Regions from separate parts of the Caproicibacterium lactatifermentans genome, predicted to be linked through region 3. Evidence: predicted binding sites of a transcription regulator. Region 3 holds the regulator's gene; each other region holds the start of a gene.

Region 1 (3,284 bases), 110 kb from region 3:
TGGGACGTGTATCCGTTGTAATGGAGCCGGGCTCCAGTACCGGCAGGATACGAGAGTGAGCCTTGCCCTGTTTGTCCATGAAAGTGGAGGAGCAGCACAGGAAGCTTTTACCACCGTGGGAGAGATAAGCACCCAGTACGAAGTCGAGTTGTCCGCCGGCACCGGAAATCTGGCGGAAGCCGCTGGATTCACCGTTTGCCTGGCCATATAGGTCGATATTTACGATATTGTTAATGGAAATCATATTATCATGCTGACCGATGATACGGGGGTCATTGACATAGTCAACCGGCATTGCCATGCAGGAGGCGTTATCATCCAAATAGTCATACATTTCTTGATGACCGGAAGCAAATGCGTAGACCTGCATACCCGGGTTGACATTCTTTTTTCTGCCGTTGATGATGCCGCGCTCTGCCATTTTAACATAGGCATCAACATACATTTCTGTATGAACACCCAGGTCCTTCAGGTCAGACTCTGCCAGCAGGGAACCAACAGTGTTCGGCATGCCGCCAATACCCAGCTGCAGGCAGGCGCCGTTTGGAATCATCTTGACAATCTGTTTTGCCACGGCCAAATCCACTTCGGTGGAAGGCTTGGAGTCCGGCATACAGCGCACATATGGATCCTGCATTTCTACAATCGCGTCAACTTTGGAAATCGGAACACTTTCCTGATAACCGCCAAGGCAGCGCGGCAGCTTCGGGTTCACTTCCACGATGATGTGCTTTGCACGCTGGAAGACAGAGTATTGCATAGCACCGGAAGGACCAAAGCTGAAGTAGCCGTGTTTGTCCATGGGAGAAACCTGGCACATTGCTACATCGATGGGCGGCAGCTCATTGCGGTAGTAGCCGGGCATTTCAGAGAAGCGGTGCGGCACGGTGGTAATGAATCGTTTGGAAGCATAGTGACGCTCGGAACCTGTGTAGAACCAGGAATAAACGGAAAAGTGGTCCTGCGCGTCCGGAACATCAAAAATTTTCGGTGTTTCCATTTCAATGCCGACACGAACTTTTACGTCCTTCAGGTTTGGAATGTATTTTGCCAAAGCAATATCCAAATCGTGTACGGTACCGCAGTTAAAACCGTAGTCCACCCAGTCGCCGGATTTGACAGCCTGTACCGCTTTGTCAGCGGTCGTCAGTTTTTGTGCATATTCTTCTTGAAAACTCATGAATATCAACTGCCTTTCTTTTTTAAAGCAAAAATTGCGTTGCAGATGAACTGCGCTGCTTGTTAATAAAGTAACTATATTATAGCACTTTTTTACACAAAAGACAACAATCCGTTTATCGAATTGTTCTATATTTGTAAAAAAAGCACGACCTTTTTATACAAAAAAGCGAAGCTCTTTATGGCATTTTGTCGAACATATTTTTAGTCCTTGCACATGAATGCAGCGCTGCCGTACAATAAAAAGAGCAAACATTTATTTCCTGGAATAGGGTGAAAAATATGTCTTTGACAGAACGAAAAAATGAGCGGCTGCTGATAGTGCTGCAATTTTTAAGGCAGGAGGCTTCACCGGAACATCCACTGCCCATGCGTCGCATTCTGCTGGCACTGAAACGGAGGGGAATTGTCTGTGCAAGAAAAGCGGTTGGGCGGGATATAGCGGCTCTGCGCCGGTTTGGATACCCGATTGTGTTTACTCGTACACCGTACGCCGGCTATTATCTTACCTCCCGTGCGCTGAATACAGCCGAGGTGCGCATTCTGATTGATGCAGTGGATGCAGCCCCGTTTTTAACAGCGGATATGACAGAACAGCTTACCGAAAAATTACAGACATTGGTAAACCGGCGGGAACGTGCCGCACTGCAGAAACAAATCTATTATGACCCTAGCTGTAAACAGCAAAATACAGAAATCTGCTGCAGTATTGACGTTCTGCATCGGGCAATCGCGCAGGGAAGAAAAGTTTCCTTTTGGTACTACCACAGAACGCTGAAAAATAACCATATCCAGTTGAATGACGGGCGGCAGTTTGTCTTAAGTCCATATGCTCTTTTTTGGAAAAACGACCACTATTATTTGGCAGGCAATTACGAAAAATACAACACGGTCGGCAACTATCGGTTGGATCGCATGTACAAAGCCAAGATGCTGAAAAAGCCAGTCCGTCCTTTTTCAGAGGTTACCCCGTACCGTGAACGTTTCGATACAGCGGACTATCTGCACAGTGCGTTCTATTTGTATGGCGGCAAGGTGGAACAGCTGCTGCTGCGGTGTGACAGCAGTCTGTTGGACGTGCTGACAGACCGTTTTGGTTCGGAAGCAGAGGTGCTGGAAAGCAGCGGAGAAACATTCACCACACATGTACAGGTCCGTGTTAGTGAGGGTCTGTATGAATGGCTGCTGCAGTGCGGCGCGCGGCTGACAGTCTTGTCGCCGACTTATGTGCGGGACGAAATGCGCCACCGCATTCGTGATTTGTATAGCTTATATCGGCTTGCCGTGCCGGAAGAAGGCGGTGAGGAAGAGCCGCCGCAGGAAACGGACAGCTGAAACGCTTTACGAGAACCACATATGTTCTACAAAGATTTTGATGCCAATGCCAATCAGGACCAATCCACCGATAATCTGTGCTTTGCCTGTAAAGCGGTCACCGAATTTTTTGCCGATATATACACCGATATAGCATAAAACCAGTGTCACAACGCCAATTAAACAGACAGAAAGCAGCATCAACTGTGTGGTGGAGGCACCTACCGCACTGGGCAGCAGAATGCCGGTGGCCAGCGCGTCAATGCTGGTGGCTACCGCAAGCACCAGCAGCGTTCTGGTCGGAATGTTGTCCTGCAGACAGGCTTCACCGCCGTGACATTTGTGTGCCTCCCGCAGCATTTGAATGCCGATAATAGAAAGCAGAATCAGCGCAATCCAGTGGTCCACCGCATTGATGATGGAAGCGCCGGCCTTGCCAATCAGCCAGCCGATAATTGGCATTAGGGACTGAAACAGACCAAAGCATCCGGCAACTTTCAATGCAAAGGCGGGGCGCACTTTGCGGGTAACAGCGCCGTTTGCCAGGCTGACAGCAAAGGCGTCCATACTTAGCCCTACGGCAATGCCGATAAGGGAAACATAATCCATAAAAATCCTCCTTAAAAGGGACTTATTTCTTTATCATAGGAGGTGACATATCATTTGTCAATTCCTTTTATGTGGAAATTCGATATAGATATATATGTATAAAAGACAGCATACTTGAAAGCTTGTTTTTCGTCGTCGTCGGACAGTCAAAAATAGGGGAAGCAAATTGACTTTAGCACTGG
Region 2 (3,284 bases), 110 kb from region 3:
CGCCAAAGCCGGGGGTAATGCCCAGACCAGCTTCAGGCTGTCCGAAAACAGCGTTGTCAGCAGCAATGCGGATGTCGCAGCTCAGGGACAGCTCGCAGCCGCCGCCGAGTGCATAACCGTTGATTGCAGCGATAACAGGCATCGGCAACTTTTCAATTTTACGGAAAACATCGTTGCCGTTTGCGCTGAATGCGCGGCCCTCTGCAGGGCCCATGGTGCTCATGGCACCAATATCTGCGCCAGCAACAAATGCCTTTTTACCAGCACCTGTAACGATTACGCAGCGGGTCTTGTCCGCATCAATAGCGTCAACGACAGCTTCCAAGTCAGCCAGCACTTCAGGATTTAAGGCGTTGAGGGATTTCTCGCGGTCGATGGTGATAATGCCGACAAAGTCTTTCTGTTCATATTTTACATAGCTCATTATTAACAGCCCTCTTTACAATACAATTCCAGAAAGAGATTATTCGTATCTCTTAACGATTGTAGCAACACCCATGCCGCCGCCAACACACAGAGTAGCCAGACCATACTCGCTCTGTCTTCTCTGCATTTCGTACATCAGGGTTGTCAAGATACGGCAGCCAGAGCAGCCAACCGGATGGCCCAATGCGATAGCGCCGCCGTTGACGTTGACCTTGTCCATATCGAAGTTCAGTTCGCGGCAGACTTCGATGGACTGTGCAGCAAATGCTTCGTTTGCTTCGACGAGGTCCATATCCTTTACGGACATGCCACTGTGTTTCATAACTTTCTTGGTTGCGTCGATCGGGCCCAAGCCCATGTAAGCCGGATCAACACCAGCAGAAGCACCGTCAATCCAAAAAGCCAATGGCTTGACGCCCAGCTCTTTGGCCTTTTCTTCTGTCATTACGACAACAGCGGAAGCTGCATCGTTGATGCCGGAGGAGTTAGCAGCGGTAACAGTGCCGCCCTCTTTGAAGCAAGGTTTCAAACCGGAAATGCTTTCAGCAGTAATGCCAGCACGCGGGGCTTCATCCTTGTCAATCAGAACGGTCTTCTTTCTCTGCTTGACTTCGACCGGAACGATTTCATCGTTGAACTTGCCGGCAGCAAGAGCCTTCTGGCACTTCTGCTGGCTGTTTGCGGAGAATTCATCCTGCATCTCACGGGTGATACCATACTTCTCAGCAACATTTTCAGCAGTGATGCCCATAGGATAATGATGGAAAGTATCCCACAGACCATCGTTCTGCATGGAGTCAATGAGAACACCGTCGTTCAGGCGATAGCCAAAACGTGCTTTTTTCAGCAGATAAGGAGCGTTGGACATGTTCTCAGCGCCGCCGGCGACAATAATGTCAGCCTGGCCAGCCTGAATGAGGCCTGCAGCAACGTTGATGCTCTTCAGACCGGAGCCGCACAGGTTGTTCAGTGTGAAAGCAGGAGTGCTAATCGGGATACCTGCATAAACAGCAGCCTGACGGGCAACGTTCTGGCCGATGCCGCCCTGGAACACGCAGCCCAGGATAACTTCATCAACAGCCTCTGCTGGAACACCGGAACGCTTCAGAGCTTCCTTAACTACGATAGTAGCCAGTTCAGGGGTGTAGGTATTCACGAACATGCCGCCCATTTTTCCGATAGGCGTACGGCAGGCACCTGCTAATACGATTTTTCTAGACATCTTTGTTTCCTCCATTCATTTATATGGCTTTGCTTTATAATAGGCTGGTTTGGCCGCCCGATTTACGGGTTCGGCAACGCAGCTTCTTAACACAAGTTAAATATATCACAAACGGATGCCGAATGCAAGGATTTTGTTAAAGTTTTAGCAAACTTTTTACAAAGTTTTCACGAAAATTACGCATTCGGTCCCCCGGCTTTCGTCTAAATGCTTATTGCTTACTATATCATATTTTCTTCATTCTGTCCCGTATTTTTAAAAAAGTTCTAAAATTTTTAATAAATAATCAGAAACAATATCTTTTTATTTGCTTTTTTTAAGAGAAAGTCCGACCACTTGTGTAATTTTTCTATAAGAACGATTTATTTTTAGGCATTTACACAATTTATCTGTATGAGAAGTTGGATTTCGTGCTCTTTTGCCTTTTTGGCATTGTTTTTTTGCCGGCTGGCACAGAAAGCCGCCTGTCCCTTGTTTTGGAATACGTAAAGGTCCTACCTTTTTATAGGCAGGTTATAGGCAGGACCACTTCCTGATTACAAAAATGAAAATATCCGCATTTTTCTGCGGTAAACAGACTAAGTTTTGTGTTTTCTCCTATGCCGCATCTGCCAGAGGAAAAAGTACCTGAGAGCTGCCGAAATAGCTGAAATATAAGATTGCACTGTGTGTCCTTTTTCGGTATAATAGAAAGACGTACATGAAAAGGGGTAATTTTTTATGGAAAAACAGACTGTCAGGACCCGCTTTGCACCAAGCCCCACTGGTTTTATGCACGTGGGAAACCTGCGCACTGCCCTGTTTGAATATCTGATTGCAAAGTCACAGGGTGGCACCTTCGTTCTTCGGATAGAAGACACGGACCAGGAACGTTTCGTGGAAGGTGCCACGGACGTTATTTATCATACACTGCAGCAGGTAGGCCTGCAGCACGACGAGGGCCCAGACGTCGGCGGCCCTTACGGTCCCTATGTGCAAAGCCAGCGCAAAAACATCTACCTGCCCTATGCGCAGCAGCTAGTAAAAGAAGGAAAAGCATACTACTGTTTCTGCAGCAAAGAACGTCTGGCTACCCTGCATGATGAAAACGGTCTGGGCGGCTATGACCGCCACTGCCGCAACCTGCCCCAGGCAGAAGTGCAGCAGCTCCTGCAGTCCGGCAAGCCATGGGTCATTCGACAGAAAATGCCGCTGGAAGGCAGCACCTCCTTTACGGACAGCGTGTTTGGCACCATCACCATTGAGAACAGCGAGCTGGAGGACCAGATTCTAATTAAGTCAGACGGATACCCGACCTACAACTTTGCCAATGTCATTGACGACCACCTGATGCACATTACGCATGTGGTGCGCGGCTGTGAATACCTGACTAGTACACCAAAGTACAATCTGCTGTATGAAGCCTTTGGCTGGCAGGTGCCAACATATATCCATCTGCCGCTGATTATGGGCCACAACCCGGACGGTAGCACCAGCAAGCTTTCTAAGCGCCATGGCTCCACCGGTTTTGCCGATTTGGTCAAAGAAGGCTACTTGCCGAAGGCAATCATCAATTATATTGCTCTGCTCGGCTGGGCTCCAAAGGACACGCAGGAACTGTTTACCCTTCCCGAACTGGAAAAAGCGTTCTGCATTG
Region 3 (3,284 bases):
TCACGATTGCACGTCATGCCTATGGTGACCTATACAAGAATGTGGAGCTATCCGTTCCGGCCGGTGCCAAAGCAGAACTGGTTGTAACCGATAAAGACGGCAAAGAAACACGCCGGACCATTCACGACTTTGACGGCGCCGGTATCGTACAGGGACTGCATAATTTGGACGGGTCTATTGCTTCCTTTGCGCAGGCGTGCTTTAACTATGCACTTGCTACACATCAGGACCTGTGGTTCGCTGCAAAAGATACCATCTCTAAAATTTATGACCATCGCTTCAAGGACATTTTCCAGGAAATTTATGAGAAAGAATATCAGAAGAAATTTGAAAAAGCGGGCATCACCTATTTCTATACATTGATCGATGATGCTGTGGCACGTGTCATCCGCAGTAACGGCGGCTTCATCTGGGCCTGCAAAAACTATGACGGCGACGTAATGAGCGACATGGTCGCTACTGCTTTTGGCAGCCTTGCCATGATGACCAGCGTGCTGGTTTCCCCCACCGGTGAATATGAGTATGAAGCAGCACACGGCACGGTACAGCGTCACTATTATAAATATTTGAAAGGTGAACCGACCAGCACCAACAGCATTGCTACCCTGTTTGCATGGACAGGTGCCCTGCGCAAGCGCGGTGAGCTGGACTGTCTGCCGAACCTGATGAGTTTTGCCGGCAAACTGGAAAAGGCCGCTATACAGACGATTGAAGACGGTATTATGACCGGCGATATGTATCGGCTTTCTACCCTGCGCAACAAGAAAAAGGTTGGCACAGAGGAATTCCTTCAGGAAATCAATGTCCATCTGCAGGAATTGCTGCAGGCATAATGAAACAGAACTTTTATTTTTGACGACTGCGGCCGTCTGCGGAAAGAAGGTGTATGCAATATGCCAAAGCGTTCTAAAATTTCTATGTCTGTTATCCGACGTCTCCCGCGGTATTATCGCTTTTTGAACCAGTTGGACCAGGACGGCGTAACTCGTATTTCTTCAACAGAGCTATCCGCTCGGCTCGGTTTGACCGCCTCACAGATTCGTCAGGACCTGAACTGCTTCGGTGGCTTTGGACAGCAGGGCTATGGCTATATGGTGCACCAGCTCGCCGGAGAGATAGGCCACATTCTGGGGGTAGAACATCGCTACCGTACAGTGATTTTCGGTGCCGGCAATATCGGGCACGCCATTGCTGCCCAGATGGACTTTGGAGAACTCGGATTTCAGTTGATTGGTATCTTTGATAATGACCCGCAGAAAATAGGCACTGTACTTCACGGCATAGAAGTAATGGACCTTGTTTGGTTCCAGGATTTCTACAAGAAGTATGTGCCGGAAATGGCCGCACTGTGTATTCCCCGTTCTGCCATAGAGGAAACCGTCAGCTTTCTGTACGGTCTGGGAATTCGCAATTACTGGAATTTCAGTCACTACGATATTTCCATGAAATATCCGGATGCTGTGGTGGAAAATGTTCACCTGAACGACAGTCTGCTGACACTGTGCTATGAAATCAGCCATCATGACAAAGCGAAAAAGCCCGTAGCATTGCTAAAGCACGAAAAATAACAAAAATAAAGCATAAGGAAACGGCCGGTACAGAGGAAAATTCTTCTGTACCGGCCGTTCTGTATAAAATGTAGTTGTATAAACGTTTATGCGTCCTTATGGTTGTTAGTATGATGATATTCCTTCGCCGCAGCTACCAAGCCCTTAAAGAGCGGATGCGGGCGGTTTGGGCGGGACTTGAACTCCGGATGGAACTGGCTGCCGATGAAAAATGGATGCGAATCAATCTCCATCATTTCCACAATACGGTCGTCCGGACTCTTTCCGCAGAATGTAATGCCTGCTTCTTCCATACGGGTACGGTAATCGTTGTTGACCTCAAAGCGGTGACGGTGACGTTCGTAAATCAGCGGCACATTGTCATACAGCTTCGCAGCCAGTGTACTGGGTGTCAGCTTGCAGGGATATTTGCCAAGACGCATGGTACCGCCAAGCTGTTCCACATCTTTCTGCTCCGGCATCAGGTCAATAACATGGTTCTGGCTCTGCGGGTCAAACTCGGCAGAATTTGCGTCGGCAATGCCCATAACATCACGGGCATATTCCACAATACTCAACTGCATACCCAGGCAGATGCCAAGGAACGGCACATTGTTTTCACGTGCCCAGCGAATAGCAACAATCATACCCTCGATACCGCGCTCGCCAAATCCACCCGGCACCAGCACGCCGTCTGCATCTTTCAGCGTCTGCGCTACATTGTCCTCAGTAATTTTTTCGGAGTCAATCCAGAGGATATTCACCTTGACCTTGTTGCCAATTCCGCCGTGTGTCAGCGCTTCTGCAACGCTTAAATAAGCATCACGCAGTTCCACATACTTGCCGACCAGCGCAATGTTAATGCTGTCCGTCAGGGAAAGTGCTGTATGCACCATGCTAATCCAATCCGAAAGGTCTGGGCCGCGGGTGTCCAGCGACAGGCGGCGGCAGACGATATCGTCAAGTTTCTCTTCATGCAATGCCAGCGGTACTTCGTACAGCAGTGGCAAATCCAAATTTTCAATAACACAGTCCTCACGGACATTGCAGAACAAAGCAATCTTCTGTTTAATATCATCGCCAATGGGGTGCTCGGAACGCAGGACGATAACGTCAGGCTGAATGCCGATAGACAAAAGTTCCTTAACGCTGTGCTGTGTTGGTTTGGATTTATGCTCATGGGAACAGTTCAGATACGGAACCAGTGTTACATGGATAAACAAGCAGTTTTCACGGCCGACTTCCGTTGCAAACTGCCGAATAGCCTCCAGAAACGGCTGGCTTTCAATATCGCCGACAGTACCGCCGATTTCTACAATCGCTACATCTACATTGTCGCGGCTGGCCGCAATGCGCTCCTTAATCTCATTGGTAATATGCGGAATGACCTGTACGGTGCCGCCGCCGTAGTCGCCATTGCGCTCTTTCTGAATGACATTGTAGTAAACACGTCCAGAGGTAACATTGCTGTTCTGTGTGAGGCTTTCGTCAATAAAGCGCTCATAATGGCCGAGGTCAAGGTCTGTTTCCGCTCCGTCATCTGTTACAAAGACCTCGCCGTGCTGAAAAGGATTCATTGTGCCAGGGTCCACATTTAGGTACGGGTCAAACTTCTGCATGGTCACACGCAGGCCGCGTGCCTTTAGCAGACGGCCCAGAGAGGCCGCCGTGATTCCTTTGCCCAGTCCCGAAACGACGCCACCTGTGACAAAAATATACTTTGCTCCCATAATGTCC

Evidence for each region. Region 3 encodes Rex, which represses fermentation and respiration genes when NADH is low (regulators of the CRP and FNR family bind a similar motif). Its sites were predicted from a motif close to ATTGTTAANNNNTTAACAAT; they were not measured.
Region 1: the regulator Rex is predicted to act here: its motif matches at 1,239-1,258, upstream of GJQ69_RS04220 (butyryl-CoA:acetate CoA-transferase).
Region 2: the regulator Rex is predicted to act here: its motif matches at 1,781-1,800, upstream of GJQ69_RS04200 (acetyl-CoA C-acetyltransferase).

What each region holds. Positions count from the first base shown of each region.
Region 1 covers NZ_CP046051.1:866,295-869,578, forward strand. The annotation lists gene GJQ69_RS04220 (butyryl-CoA:acetate CoA-transferase) at 1-1,180, opposite strand, end outside; gene GJQ69_RS04225 (helix-turn-helix transcriptional regulator) at 1,462-2,514, shown strand; gene GJQ69_RS04230 (manganese efflux pump MntP) at 2,521-3,102, opposite strand.
Region 2 covers NZ_CP046051.1:860,822-864,105, reverse strand. The annotation lists gene GJQ69_RS04205 (enoyl-CoA hydratase-related protein) at 1-424, opposite strand, end outside; gene GJQ69_RS04200 (acetyl-CoA C-acetyltransferase) at 464-1,648, opposite strand; gene gltX (glutamate--tRNA ligase) at 2,369-3,284, shown strand, end outside.
Region 3 covers NZ_CP046051.1:971,832-975,115, reverse strand. The annotation lists gene GJQ69_RS04735 (NADP-dependent isocitrate dehydrogenase) at 1-833, shown strand, start outside; gene GJQ69_RS04730 (redox-sensing transcriptional repressor Rex) at 894-1,568, shown strand; gene GJQ69_RS04725 (CTP synthase) at 1,655-3,277, opposite strand.